DNA from 2 places in the Oceanobacillus sp. NCCP-135 genome. Region 2 is predicted to be linked to the other one. Evidence: predicted binding sites of a transcription regulator. Region 2 holds the regulator's gene; the other holds the start of a gene.
What was found. Region 2 encodes NrdR, which represses ribonucleotide reductase genes. Its sites were predicted from a motif close to AACACNATATATNGTGTT; they were not measured.

Region 1 (7,055 bases), on a different contig from region 2:
GCAAGTTTGATGGCAGCATTTTCGGCAGGGGCATACTCAATTCCACATGCCACTTTATCCCTCACAATAAATCCATTTACAATCTCCGTCATGCATTGCATAATTTCATGAGCAATCATTTTACCATCTTTATCTTTAATTCCATCCTTATAGCCTAAATTTATGAGACCTTCGTTCATTCCAGTAAGGGCGAACACATTAAAGTAGTTTTTTAAGTCTTTATTAAAGGCGAAGAAAGTCGGGTATAATTCCTTGTTTTGTTCAATCCACCTTCTCTTTTCCATGTGAGCTTCCTGCATAACTTCCATGTATTCACGTAACTTCACTTTGACGAGATCCATGTCATGTCCGAATTCCAAAAGCACTCTATTCATGTTTAAATTGAGCACCTGTACAGCACCTGTGGAACCTGTTGATGATCCGAAAACACCACCACCGGCTTTGGATAGTGTCTCTAAGTTGATTTGCAATCTGCAACAAAGGCTTCTACTCACCTCTGGGTCTTTTGCTTGAATGAGCGGATTTAATGCTTTGTAATACGGATCCTTAAATGGCTTTGTTTTAAAGTTCTCAAAATATACACCACCCCAATGATACATTTTATCCAATAGTTCGATAAATAATGGATTTTGGTAATTAAAGTGATCATCAATTTGCACTGTTAATAATGGGAAGGTAAAAGGAATCCCATCACTACCTGTCCCTTTTTTCATCACATCAATAATAGCTTGGTTTATACGGTCAAAGTAAGTTGCTGGTATATCCTTATACTGTATATGTCGTCCTTCACCACCGATGACGATATATTGATCTTTTATTTCTTCAGAAGGTTTCCCGAACTCTAATGTAATATTAGAAAAACTGCTTTGTGCCCCAGATCTAAGTGGCATATTTAGTTCCCAGATAAGACTTTGAAACAATTCTACGAGTTCTTCATCTGTGTATGTAATACCACGACTTTCCTCATCAAATAAATAAGAAGCTGCAATGGTTGATAGTTGTGCTAGCATGACTGCACCTGAGACTTGTTGTGATACTAATGTAACAACATTACTAAAATGCCGTAATAAAGTTGAAATCCGCTTAGTTGGCCTGGAAGAAATCATATTTTTAGCCAGCGACGGAATACCTTTTGTAGCAATGTCCATACAGCTAATGGATACACAATATGGTGCAAGCTGCTTATCGTGCACATAGACAATTCCCTCATCATATAACTCTTTTATTTTTGGTGGGAGAATGTGGTTAAAAAGAAACTCTTCCTCCGCATGATTCGTTAAATTATGCCTTAAAAGCGGTAAGGAATAAACATAATTACTGTTTTCATGCCTAAGATAATCTGTTTGCTTGCTTTCTTGTTGTGATGTAAACTTGTCGATAATATCAATCGTATTTCGGAACATGCACAAACCTCTCCTTTAGACTTTTTAATTATATATCTTGTTAATTCTTCATTATCTTAACACAATATATAGCATCAACTCGTGATATAAGTCACTACATATTGATTTTGTTTAAGAAAAAGGTTTGATGCGGTACCCCGGGGAGGGTAGTCTAACAGAATGAAAATATACTCTTACCTTCAGAAAAACACCATCATTATTACATTCTGATAAAGGGCGAAAAATTGTTGAAGAACTATAAACAGAATCTAGGAGTCATAAAATTTGGACGGATTTCGATTCTAGCAAGTTGATTATGAGGTAATCAACTTGAAAATGGGCCTATTGTTATTAATTTACGGTACCCCTATAGCTATAATCGGTGTTTTTTTGAAGTCAATAATCCAATCTGATCACATTGATGAAATGTACGAATACTAACTCTTACTAATTAAGCTATTTCTGTTACTTTTTTATCCATCTCTTTTTGTGGAGAACTTCATAAGAGATTCCACACTATTATCCGATTTATAGTATGTTGGATGTTATCTGTTTAATATGGGTATTCTACACGATAATCCGAATACCCCTTTTTTATAAACGGTTCATCTTTATTTTTAAAACCACAATTAGAGAAGTAATTTTAATAAATGTGCAAAGTTTTTACTTTTTTTATTATATTCAGAGAGCGTTGTTAAACGATATCTGTGAACCCTTAAATATTAGTACTACTATAGGTAGTATCTTATCCTTTGAGCCCAATTCCTTGCAGTCTCATTAGAATGTCTTACCTTGTGATGTACCTGATTTTTTAAGAAAGAATTACTCCAACTTCCACTATTTAAGACCAACTTGTTCAGTAATCCTTTAATATGGTTTTCACTACTATAAGTTGCTACTGACGAAGGTACAATTAATGTAGATAAGGAGCGATTATCCGGAACAGCTACTTCAAGTATGAAGGACTCTTTAATCCCATTAACCACTTTAACAATAGCACAAATTCTCCTTCTCCCGTCTGGCAAATAGGAAAATTTTCTTCCTAATGGCAGATAAACAAAATTTACAGATACACTTAGATTTTTATAATACCCGGCAAGATACCTGATCATCGCAAAAAAATGGTCCAATCGGTAGTTCATATATGTATCAGCAATTTCCATGGATCTAAATTCTATAGGCGTTATTTTACCGCCAAATATTGATTCGTCTAATCCAACAACACTCTGATTAATTCCCCCGCCACGACCAGAGTTTGAAATATATTCATCTCCTTGGTTCACATTTTGTTCTTGTTTTGGTATTCTATTTACTATAGTTGATTGACGGAAAGCTATCTGAGTGGGTTCTATATCAATGACCGGTTGATTTGCATCCTCTCTTGATCGCTCTCCGTTGTTTTCGTTTAATACATGTTCTTGTGACTGTTCCATTTTTGACAGTCTCTTTTTTCTTTTATCTGGTGTATACAGACGCTTTTTTATTGATTTGTGTTGAATATTCAACTCTTTGAATGGCGGATCAGCGAGGTCTGATGCCAGCCATTCTAATATTAGTATTTCGTTATTTTTTCGTAATCCTCTAACGGTTAGGTTGAATTCATCTGTATCTGGCATTGCCATTTTCATTGGAGTTCCTTTTAAATTTGGACCATTTATCATCATTGCATAAGCATTACTTTGAACGGAAGAATACGATTGTTTCATTTCAGGATGTAAATATAGCCACCCAAAATAACGGGCAAAATCATCTGTCATTATTGTGCCAGGGATTTCATCGGAAAAGTTAATCGCTGCTTTTCGGTTTTGATCTATAGATACTTTATTTACTAAAAAATCGAGCCCGTTTGGTCGCAACAATGCGTTTGTAAGAATCTTGTTAATCGCAAAAAATGCTCGTATCATTTCTGTTTGTGGAGTATGATACGTTATACCACCTGATTGAAATGACCACATATACTGATTCATTAACACTGGTTTCTTATAAAGAAAATAATTAAAGTTCCTACAAACATTAATCGCTTTCGAAATGGATCCATTCTTCAAATTATCCACTTGAATTTCGTATAATGTACCCCTCTTTTGTGTTTGCATTGGCAATCCACCGTGATAAGGTGTACCTATCCTTAACAAAGGGAGGGCTGCCATAGGAAGGGTTATTATAGTGCAATCATTTTTATGGACAAATGCAGCCTGTATGCGCCATTGTTTATTTTCTAATTTGACGTTTCCAATCCATTGCAGTGTTACTAATTCATTTTTAAAAGGCCATGGTCTGATTTTTAGAATCTTGATCACCTGCTTTGTAATTCAATATTTCTGTTTTCAATGCAATTTGTACTTCCTCGCTTACGTCATCACGGATTCCAGCTAAACGTCTTACCTTCCACTCAATAATTTCTTCCCCTTTAACTTCCAATTGTCCGCATGCCCATTTTATTCTCCTTATTTGAAACTGATGTCTTGATTCAATATGTTCTTCTATATACTTTTTCGTCATTGGTAACTTTGCTAAATGCTTTTCAATAAGTGATAACTGATTGATTTCTTTACCGATACGAGTTTTATTTACATAAATTGGCTTGTCGTAAGCGTACAGCTTATTAATTATCTGCTTTACTTGAAATAATATTTCTTCATCCCTTTCTGTCCAGTTCACTCTTTTTGAAGTCTCAGCCTTTCTTACTTGTTTCGGTGAATGCTCTTTAAACCAATTTCTATTGTTTCGATAATGCCAAGCATATAAGGCAGGTACTATTTTTCTTAATTGTGTAACTGATTTTTCTGGATACATCTGTATCAAATCCAGCCATTCCTTTTGCTTAGTTGAAGTTATGTTCTCAGTAGATTCTTCAGAAATACCTTCTTCTTTAAAAGTGGGTCTAGTTGCGTATTTCTTAACCGTCCCTATATCACACTGCAATTCCCTTGCAGCTGAATACCAACTTTTCTTTTCTATATGAACTAACTGATTTAACTTTGATTCCCATATATGTCCAAATTGTTTAATGCGACCAACCTTTAAGTTGTCTTCTTTTACTTTATCAGGCCCTCGTCTTGAATAAACAAAACCACAAGAACAACTGAATGTAGCCACAGGGCGCCTTGTATCCGTGCATAAACTCATTCGCACATCTGTAATGACCCTTTCCTTAAAGTGGCTCGCAGCAGGATTTAAACAGTAATAGGGAGCTTCTCTAAATGGATGATACTCTTTATATCCAAAATTATAAAATGTTTCTACTGATTCACCAAGAAAATGGATAAATAAAATATGGCGTAAAGGATGAAAGGATTTACGGTGCTTTCGAGTGATGTTTTTAATCCAGCAAAATGGATTTCCATAACTGACCGAAGATTGGACGACACTCAAAAGCTCCTCACCATAAAAAAACTGAAACTGCTCAACTAACCTTTTCTGATCAACTTTTCCGTTAATATTTGAAAAGCCCTTTTCTTTTAAAAGATATTGATAGGCTTTTTGGATGCCTTCAAATGTAAACAGGAAATCAGACGATAAGAGTTCCTGACTTTGTCTAGCAATCATATTTAAGAAATCCTTAGTCTTATCCGAATATGAAGCCTGTAGAAAAATACTTGGACAGTTATCTTTTGTGGCAGCAACAAATTCATGTTTTTCAGTGTTTCTGAATTTTACAGTTGAATCACATAAATAATCACCATGTTTCAAACAAGTGAAAACACCCGGAAATTGGTGTGATACATGCCAGTAAGGTTCCCCTTTCTTTTGTATATCCTCTTGAAGGCATGTCGGACAAAATCGGAGAAACATCCATTCCTTTACCACGCTCGCTGCTATTCCTGTCATTGTATGTATAGCACCCGGTTGATTTTCTTCGACCATTGCCTGATATACTTTCCCTCTTACGATTTCCGGTTGAAAGACTGTATAATAACGAAACAGCGTATGATTAAAAATGAGGCTTTCTAATGACTTAATATCAAAATGCATAATACGTTCGTAGAACTTATCTAAATAAGTCGGCAAATCCGGAATTGCAATGGTATTTGCTGAACCAAATAAATCCTTCATGGTTACTTTCGGGCTGACGTTGCAGGAACGAATATGATATCGGGAAAACCAGCTATAAAGCAATTCATCCTCATAGATGGAAGGGAAAAAGGATAGCATCTCAAAGCCCCCTAAATAACAAACTCGTCTAACGGATTTTTAATATAATTCGAATCTAGCAGTGACTCATATGCAGAGCGTTTCTTCTTCTTTCCTTGATTAATTAAGTTCTGAAGGTGGTTAGGTATGGTAGCTTTCTTTTTAATTTTCGGCTTTTGTTGTTCTTCAATATAAGTAAGAGCCTTTTGCATCAATTCTGCTTGAGATGAATCTGGAAAGCGCTTCAGAACGTTCGTCGCTGCTTTTTCTGAAAGATTGGCATCCATATCTAGTCCAATCAAAGCAAGAATGACCTTCTCCAAGACCGAAGATTGTTGTTTTTGCCTTTCTTCTGCTCGTTTTTCTTTTTTCTTTTGTATGGTAGCTTTGATATCAATGTTATGGGATCGATATTGGAGATACTCTTCAATATCCATTGGCATAATATCTTCATACTTTTCAATCTCTGATGGCAAGCCGGATTTGAGTGCTTTTAACATTGGTTGTACAAGCTTTAAATCATCACTGGCCACCTTTCGAATCATGGCAGGCGTAATCGTTTCTGCTTCGGTTTCTATCGCGCGACCTTGTGAAAGAGCGAATAATTTCACCGCAATGTCCACAATCCCTTGACTTTGATCATACAATGTTTCATTCAAATCCCGGGTTAATTCAACTCTATTTTCAATCCATTGGTATTCCCACATGCTTTCAACAAGAACATCCCAATCATCGCCTTTTTTCATTTGCTGCCAAACCATATCACCTTGGCCACTGCCACGACGTGCTTGTCGAAAATCCTGTTGCAGAACACTTCTTGCCCTCATCGTGCCAATCATCATTACAGGAATGCCGATTTCATTAACCAAGGTCACAAAAAAGTTCATCATTTTCTCAGATCCACTGTCCTTTGCCGTTAACAAGTGCTGTATCTCATCAATAATCAAGGCTCCAATGCAATGTAATCTTGCAATTTGCCCCATCCTCGTCACCATTGAACTAATGGAATTTCGCTTGCTTCCAAACCGATCGTAGTAATTGGTTCCCAGCAGCCGGTCTATTTTCAAGAAAAAGTCCATGCATAACGATTTAAGTGAGCCGTCATGGGGGCAATTCAGTTTAAGCCAAACAATCTGGGTAAGGTTAATCGGGTGCTTATGAATGATTAACTGTGGGTAGAGTGACAAAATCCTTTCAATCGCTGTCGTTTTTCCAATGCCAGAAAACCCCATTAACGTAAAGCTGGAAGCTGTAGAGCGAATATCGTAAGGAACAGCTTGAGCTTGTCCCTTCATGACTTGATGAGCCTCATTTAACTGCCTTGTATAGCCAGGAGAAAGGGGATTGCGTCCAACATATCCATAACGCAAAAGCCTCGAAAAACGCTGTTCTAAATCAAGGTGCTGCATGACTGGCTGAAAAAAGCGTTGTAACCTTGGTATGGCATGATAACGAAGATGAGGGGATAACATCCGTTCTTTTTCATCATAATCTGGATGATAGCTTAGCTCATCAAACGCCTCTTCGAGAGAAAAAATTGGC
Region 2 (7,055 bases):
GCTATAAAGACGTTTTATTGCCTGTGCCATTAAATGCGCAGTAGAGTGACGCATAATTTCAATACCTTCCTGATTTTTATACGTAATGATTTCAATCTCTCCACCATTTGTCAGTTCACGTCTTAAATCGATTAGTTTCCCATCTAACTTAATAGCTAACGCTTGTTTCTTTAATCCCGAAGAAATAGAACCTGCTATTTCTTCTCCTGTTGTACCTGTAGGGAATTGCTTTACTGCCCCATCCGGGAATTGAATTGCGATTTCTTCTGCCATTACAATCACTCCTTAACTAAATTAAAAAAAGCCCATCCCTCTGCATTACCTGCAAAGGGACGAGCGTTTGTTGCATCGTGGTTCCACCCTGATTCCCGCGAGGACTAAGATCCTGCGGCTTTATTAATCTTTAACGCAGATGATACGCCACTATTTACTAATTAGTTCAATAGCAGGGTTCAAAGGTGGTAATTAGTTGAATGTATAGGGGAAGCTTTCAGCCATGGACTTCCTTCTCTAACTATACCATATCAATTTAATCATGTCCTTATCCTTACCTTTAAGAGGTTGTTCAAAAGTCCGGTAAAAATAACACTTCGAATTTCTTTGTTGGCTTGCTTTTTGTTTCTCACATATTAATTACATACGTTCCAATACTCAAAGCTAAGCCGCCTCGAACTTCTCGATCCTTTTTATCCTCCTTTTAAACACCATTATCACTTAAGTAATATATTATATAAACTGTATTATAGCCTCTGTTTATGATAAAATCAAGTTTATTTATATTCATTTTTAATATAGTACGGAAATGGAAATTTGCTAAATGGTTCGAAATCAACTTTTTCCTGAAAGACATTAATGACCGTCAATGTTTTTGGTTCTGACGGATGATCCCCATATATTTTTATTTTATTTGGTGCCATTGCAACCAAAGGAGCCAAATTCCATTCATCTTCATCCAACCCGACAATATACAGTGGTTCTTTTTGCATAAGCATACGTAATTCCATTTTCGTAAATCTTTTTCCATTTTGCTTAAAAAAAGTAAATGTATGCCCCTGCAATATATGAATCGTTTTAAAGCTTGGTTCTTTTTTAGAAATATATTCACGTAGCATATTGACAAACTCTTGATGATCCTCTTCCCGCTTGAATTCATCAATAGCCAAACCAACGTAATGGATAAGCTGGTTCTTAAAAGCCTTCAGACGAAATTTTACAATCGAATCAAAATGAATTGCTGTTGTATTTTTTATATTCGAAATAAACAGAGAATGCAGTAATTGACTTGGATCTTTATTATTTCGCACTTGTAGGCTGTCCCCATCTTCCCCCCTTAGAATCCATTGTGTTAATTCCAAAATCCTTTCCATCTCATCACGATTGGTATAATAATAAAATTCTTCGATAATATTTCTAATCATACTTCCCAATCGATGTGTAATAAAAACGTCAACCATTGATTTAGCTATTGTTTCCACAAGCTCATTTGTTTGGATAAATTCCTCAAATTGTAAATGATTCCCCCAATCTTCATTAGTTTTCCAATGCAATTCAATTTTTTTATTATAACGAAAGACCTGTTCACAAAAACGGATTACTTCTTTATCCGATTCAAAATATACCTCCAGCAATAAACATCACCCTCATCCAAGACCAAACTGTTACATTATATGGATGTATGGGATAAAAAATGTATAAACCAGGGAAACTAGTTATTTTAAAAAAACTACCATGAAAGTAGTGGATCTTTCATGATAGCTTTTATTCTATCTATTATTGTCTTCGGTTTTCACCAAATATTGGAACGTCTTTACTTACCTGTTTGATTCGTTCAATAATTCGCCCTGCTTTTACAGTTTCTACCCCTGTACGAGTAGTTGCCAACTGACTCTCCAATTGTTCCATATCATAATTGGATGTAAAGAACACTGGTAATCCTTCCATCATTCGATATTGAAGAATAGATCCTAGAATTTCATCACGGAACCAGGCAGACTGTAATTCAGCGCCAATGTCATCCAGCATTAATACATCAGCCTTCTTAAAATAGTCTATTTTTTCATTAATAGAGTCATCTTTGAGTGATGCTTTAATTTCCCGTACAAATTCAGGCATATAAATTAGTGTTGACGAAATATTAAACTCTTTCAATTTATTAGCAAGTGCCCCTAAAAAATAAGTCTTTCCAACACCAAAAGGACCGTAAAAATAGATTCCCTTTCTTGGAATCCCTTTTTCTGCCTTCCCGATGAATTGTATTAATTCACGTATAGCAGTATTTCGATCTGCATCATCATGGATAAGATCATCAATGGTTGCATTCAAAATCTCTTTTGGCATAAATAAGCTTTTAATTAACTTTTCCTGCTGTTTTTGTTTTTCATCTGCTATCTTAGTATGGCATTTTTCATAAGATAGATGAATTTCATTATTTACTACATGTAAAATAGGTGAATAGCCTTGTAGCATATTTTTACAGTTCTCGAATGAAGAACATCGGTCACATTGCTTGGACTGCGTTTTATATTCATATAATTTAATCAAGTTTTTATCGATTTCTCTTTGTGTGATATTCGGATGAAGTGATAAAAATTCTTTAACTTCCGGATCATTCAAAACATCATCTTTTATTTTATTATAGTTTTTCTGGAAATCACCATTTTTATGCATCCATTTTTTTAAAGTTGATTGGACTGGTTCCATTCTTTCACCCCCAGCTAATAGCGGTTGTTTAAAAAGGCCGATAAAAATGGGGTCATTGGGGATCATCTACAAGTACGAACGCTTCTTTGAAAACAAAAAAAACTCTTTTGCGTACGATACTATCCAGTGATGCTTCCTCGTGCTCGTAACCACACTGACCGAGAACTTCAACCACAGCACATAGGCCTAAAAGATAGGATGTCTGTGACTTTAGCCGGTCTCGATCCTTTTTAATCTTCTTTTTGAACATCCTTATAGTTATTTATTTTTTGCTAGAATACTGACGTAATAATGCAGCAATTTCTTCCTGTTCGTTTGTGTTATCTCTATTTCCGGATTTCTCTGTAGGTTTTTGTTGTTTTTGTTTTCGTTCTTTAAACCAGTCAGGAACAATTTCTTTCGTACCCGTTTTTCGATAATTAGATTTAACGTTTGCTCCTTTTTGATACTTTTCTTTTTCCTTTTTAGCAAATGCCATTGCTTCTTTTGCTGATTTTAAATTCGCTCTGGACCAATGACTCGCTATCTTCTCTAAATAAGCTCTGGAAAGCTTCATATTAGATTGTAATAAGACATAATGGATCAACACATTCATGACCGGAGATGGTAACCCTTGAGATACCATCACCTCCTGAATAACTTTCATATCTTGTGCAGAAGCTTGATTTCCACTTGATAAATCCTCTAATAATTGCTTTGGCGAAATTGTTTCCAATTCAAAAATAAGCTGTTCTTCCTTTGTTGTTGGTTTATAGTCTTTCGGCATCACAATTTTATTAGATAATTTTATAGTTGCATCATTATGCTTTGATTTAAATAAATCATGACAAGCTGTTTTAAATTCATCCGTATTCAAAATATTATCTTCTGTCAATGCCCATAGTATTGACTTTTCAATTTCATAGGATGCTAAATCATATAAAATCATCATTTGTGATATTAATTTACGATTAGTATTTGTTAATATCCTTTGCACTGGAATCATGCGCTGCTTCAACATCTGTTCAATCCATGAAAAGTCAATCCCGTTTTCTTTAAGTGCCTTTGTTTCAGGAACAATATTGGGTTCATGATTCTCTACTGACGGGGTAATTGTTTGAAATACATCCGTAAAAGATGCGGTTATATTTTTCCCATGCTGCTCAGTTGACTCATTATAATAGTGATTTTTTAATGCTAAAAATTTATTATCACCTATATGATGATATAGAAGCTGCGTTAGCATGGCATCCTTGAAGAAATTTTTGGGTGCAAAAGGGCTTTGCAGCTCATAAATATAAAAGTTATTGACAGCTGATTTTTTTTCATATGTCTTTAGTAAACCGATACCTTCAAGCTTTAACCTAGCTTTATATATTTCATCCAATGGTAAATTTAAATAATTCATTAATGTATGGTGAGTTTGTGGTGTTTTGTCATGCTGCAGCTCCATTTCGTGCAAAAGCGTCTGGTATAATACAACTGCTTGAATACCAATCAGCGGCTGGTATAAATGGGTTAAAGATTTTGCGTAATCTATTGGTAAATATTCTTTTAATAACACATAATATCCCTCAATAGGCAAGATTTTTCCTATATATTTCATTTCATCTAACCCTTTCATCAACTCTGGTACTTATTTCTTTTTATCTGTATTAATTAAATCCCTGAGTTCATCAAGAAAAACAGTTATATCTTTAAATTGGCGATAAACGGATGCAAATCGAACGTAGGCAACTTCATCTACATCGGAGAGCCTGTCCATTACCATTTCACCTATTTCATTACTGTCAATTTCTGATGGACCAAGATTACGGAGTTCTTTTTCCACATCGTAGGCTATTGCTTCAATTTTCTCAAGTGGAACTGGTCGTTTTTCACATGCCTTAATTAATCCGCGAATCAGTTTTTCCCGACTGAATTCCTGTCTTGCTCCATCTTTTTTTACAACTATTAAAGGTATTTCCTCAATCCGTTCAAATGTGGTAAAACGAAATCCGCATTGTTCACATTCTCTTCTTCTGCGAATAGATCGTCCTTCTTCAATTGGACGTGAATCAAGGACTTTAGTACTTTTATTGTGGCAATTTGAACATCTCACCTAAGTTCATCCCCATCCATCGTTTTTATCGATGTATTTTTGTTTTCTCAATTAGTGACAATTCTTTATTAGTTTGCGCATATAACTTCTGAATTAATTTAAAACTGTAACCAAAATCAAATGGAAGTACAGATTCTGTTGTTACAGAGAAATCAATGGCAGTTTGATATGGTCTTACCATAATCACTGTGGCAACAATAAATGCTTTCTTTCCTTTTTTAACATTTACACTAATCTCTCCATGTTCGTTTGAAATGGAATTAATGTCGTACGTTTGAGAACTTCTAAAATAATTCTCGAGCATCTGCATCCCTTTGTCTTTTGTTGTTTTATAATAATGTGTTTGAAGTGATGGATCCCAGTGCTCTTCTCTGGATTCCGAATGATTATTTAAATACTTTGAAATAGTATTGCGCAACGACATATCTCTACACCCCGAACTATTTATTTATGTATAATAATTATATTTTAACATGTTTCGAGTAAATCCTCTATGAAAAAATAAAGAGTGGGTAGCATGTAAAATTAAAAGCACCTATTTCCGATCACATTGGGCAGACGGTAAATAAGTGCTTTTACTAAATTATGAAATTTTTACTTGTTGCTGATGCAAGTAACTTCCAACATATTTTGATAAATCTAGTACTCTTTTTGAATAGCCCCACTCATTGTCATACCAAGCAATTACTTTAATTTTATTATTTTCCATGACAATGGTTGATAACCCATCAATAATGCTTGAGTATTCTGTTGAGGTATAGTCAATCGATACAAGTGGTTCCTCACTATATTTTATAATACCTTTCATCTCATTCTCTGTTGCATTTTTAAAAGCTTGGTTAATTTCCTCAATCGTTACTGATTTTTCCACATCAACTACCAAATCCACCAAAGAAACATTTGGTGTAGGAACCCTTAGTGCCATACCGTGTAATTTACCATTTAAATGTGGTAAAACATCCCCTAAAGTCTTTGCAGCCCCGGTAGATGTTGGGATAATGGACTGGGTGCATCCCCTTGCTCGTCTAAGATCCTTATGTGGATTATCCAGATTCCTTTGATCATTTGTAAAAGCATGCACAGTTGTCATCAATCCATTAATAATATTGAAATTATCATCTAATACCTTTACGACAGGTGCTAAGCAATTCGTTGTGCAGGAAGCATTCGAAATAACATCATCCCGATCTGGATGATATGTTTTTTCATTCACTCCCATAACAATTGTATTATCAATCTGTTTTCCTGGTGCTGTTATAACTACTTTTTTCGCACCTGCCTTGATATGCTGCCCAGCACTTTCCTTGGTTTTAAATTTACCGGTTGCTTCAATAACAATATCAATATTATATTTTTTCCATGGTAGATTCTCAGGTTCACGTGAGTTTACCAGGTTGATTTTTTTTCCATTAATTTCAAGACCATCTGTAAGCGGTTTTACTTCACCTTCAAAAATTCCATGTACACTATCGTATTTAACTAAATGTGCAAGCGTTTCTGGAGGATAGCTTGCATTAATTGCAATAACCTCTAATTTGTGATCATTAACCGCTTGTCGGAATACCATTCGACCAATTCGACCAAATCCATTAATAGCAATTCGTGTTTTATTCATTTGTAATCCTCCCATATGTGTTATACTCATTTTGTTTTTATATTAATTAGTATAACATATTCAGCGAAAGATGTGTTATAATTTTTGGCAGAGTACTAACAATAAAAAAACAATAAAGAAAAGGTCTAGATTTTAACGTATTAACGTTTTAATCCAGACCTTAATTAATCAAAGTACTTTCCATGCTTTCAACAAATCTTCCAACTGTTGAAAAGACTCATATTTTGTTCCATTATTATCGATTACTGCATCTGCCATTTCAGCTTTCTCCTTTACAGATAGTTGTGAATTAATTCGTTGTTTAGCCTCTTCTTCGTTATAACCATCACGTTCCATCAGGCGGTTCAGCTGTACTGCTGCATCAACATATACCACTATCGTCTTATCAACAAAACGAGTTAGTTTACTCTCAAATAATAATGGAATGTCAAGGACAACACATTCTTCTCCTGCCTCAAGAAAAGCATCTCTTTGCTGAAGCATTTTTTCTCTAACTGCGGGATGTACTATACTGTTTAACTTTTTCCTTTTCTTATCATCTGCAAAAATAATTGCCCCAAGCTTCTTTCGATCAAGTGATCTATCATTTCGCAAAATTTCTTTGCCAAATAGTGCAATTATTTGATCATATGCCTGCTCACCAGGATTCACAACTTCTCT

Region 1: a site for NrdR is predicted at 1,462-1,479, ahead of nrdD (anaerobic ribonucleoside-triphosphate reductase). Genes of this name have one in related genera too.

The regions. Positions count from the first base shown of each region.
Region 1 covers NZ_BAAKSZ010000039.1:12,652-19,706, forward strand. Annotated here, with positions in the region: gene nrdD (anaerobic ribonucleoside-triphosphate reductase) at 1-1,403, opposite strand, end outside; gene AC6HVZ_RS17855 (Tn7-like element transposition protein TnsE) at 2,114-3,679, opposite strand; gene AC6HVZ_RS17860 (TnsD family transposase) at 3,642-5,534, opposite strand; gene AC6HVZ_RS17865 (ATP-binding protein) at 5,546-7,055, opposite strand, start outside.
Region 2 covers NZ_BAAKSZ010000003.1:91,696-98,750, reverse strand. Annotated here, with positions in the region: gene thrS (threonine--tRNA ligase) at 1-273, opposite strand, end outside; gene ytxC (putative sporulation protein YtxC) at 771-1,628, opposite strand; gene dnaI (primosomal protein DnaI) at 1,771-2,700, opposite strand; gene AC6HVZ_RS03280 (replication initiation and membrane attachment family protein) at 2,963-4,303, opposite strand; gene nrdR (transcriptional regulator NrdR) at 4,316-4,780, opposite strand; gene AC6HVZ_RS03270 (cytosolic protein) at 4,806-5,204, opposite strand; gene AC6HVZ_RS03265 (glyceraldehyde-3-phosphate dehydrogenase) at 5,364-6,395, opposite strand; gene coaE (dephospho-CoA kinase) at 6,564-7,055, opposite strand, start outside.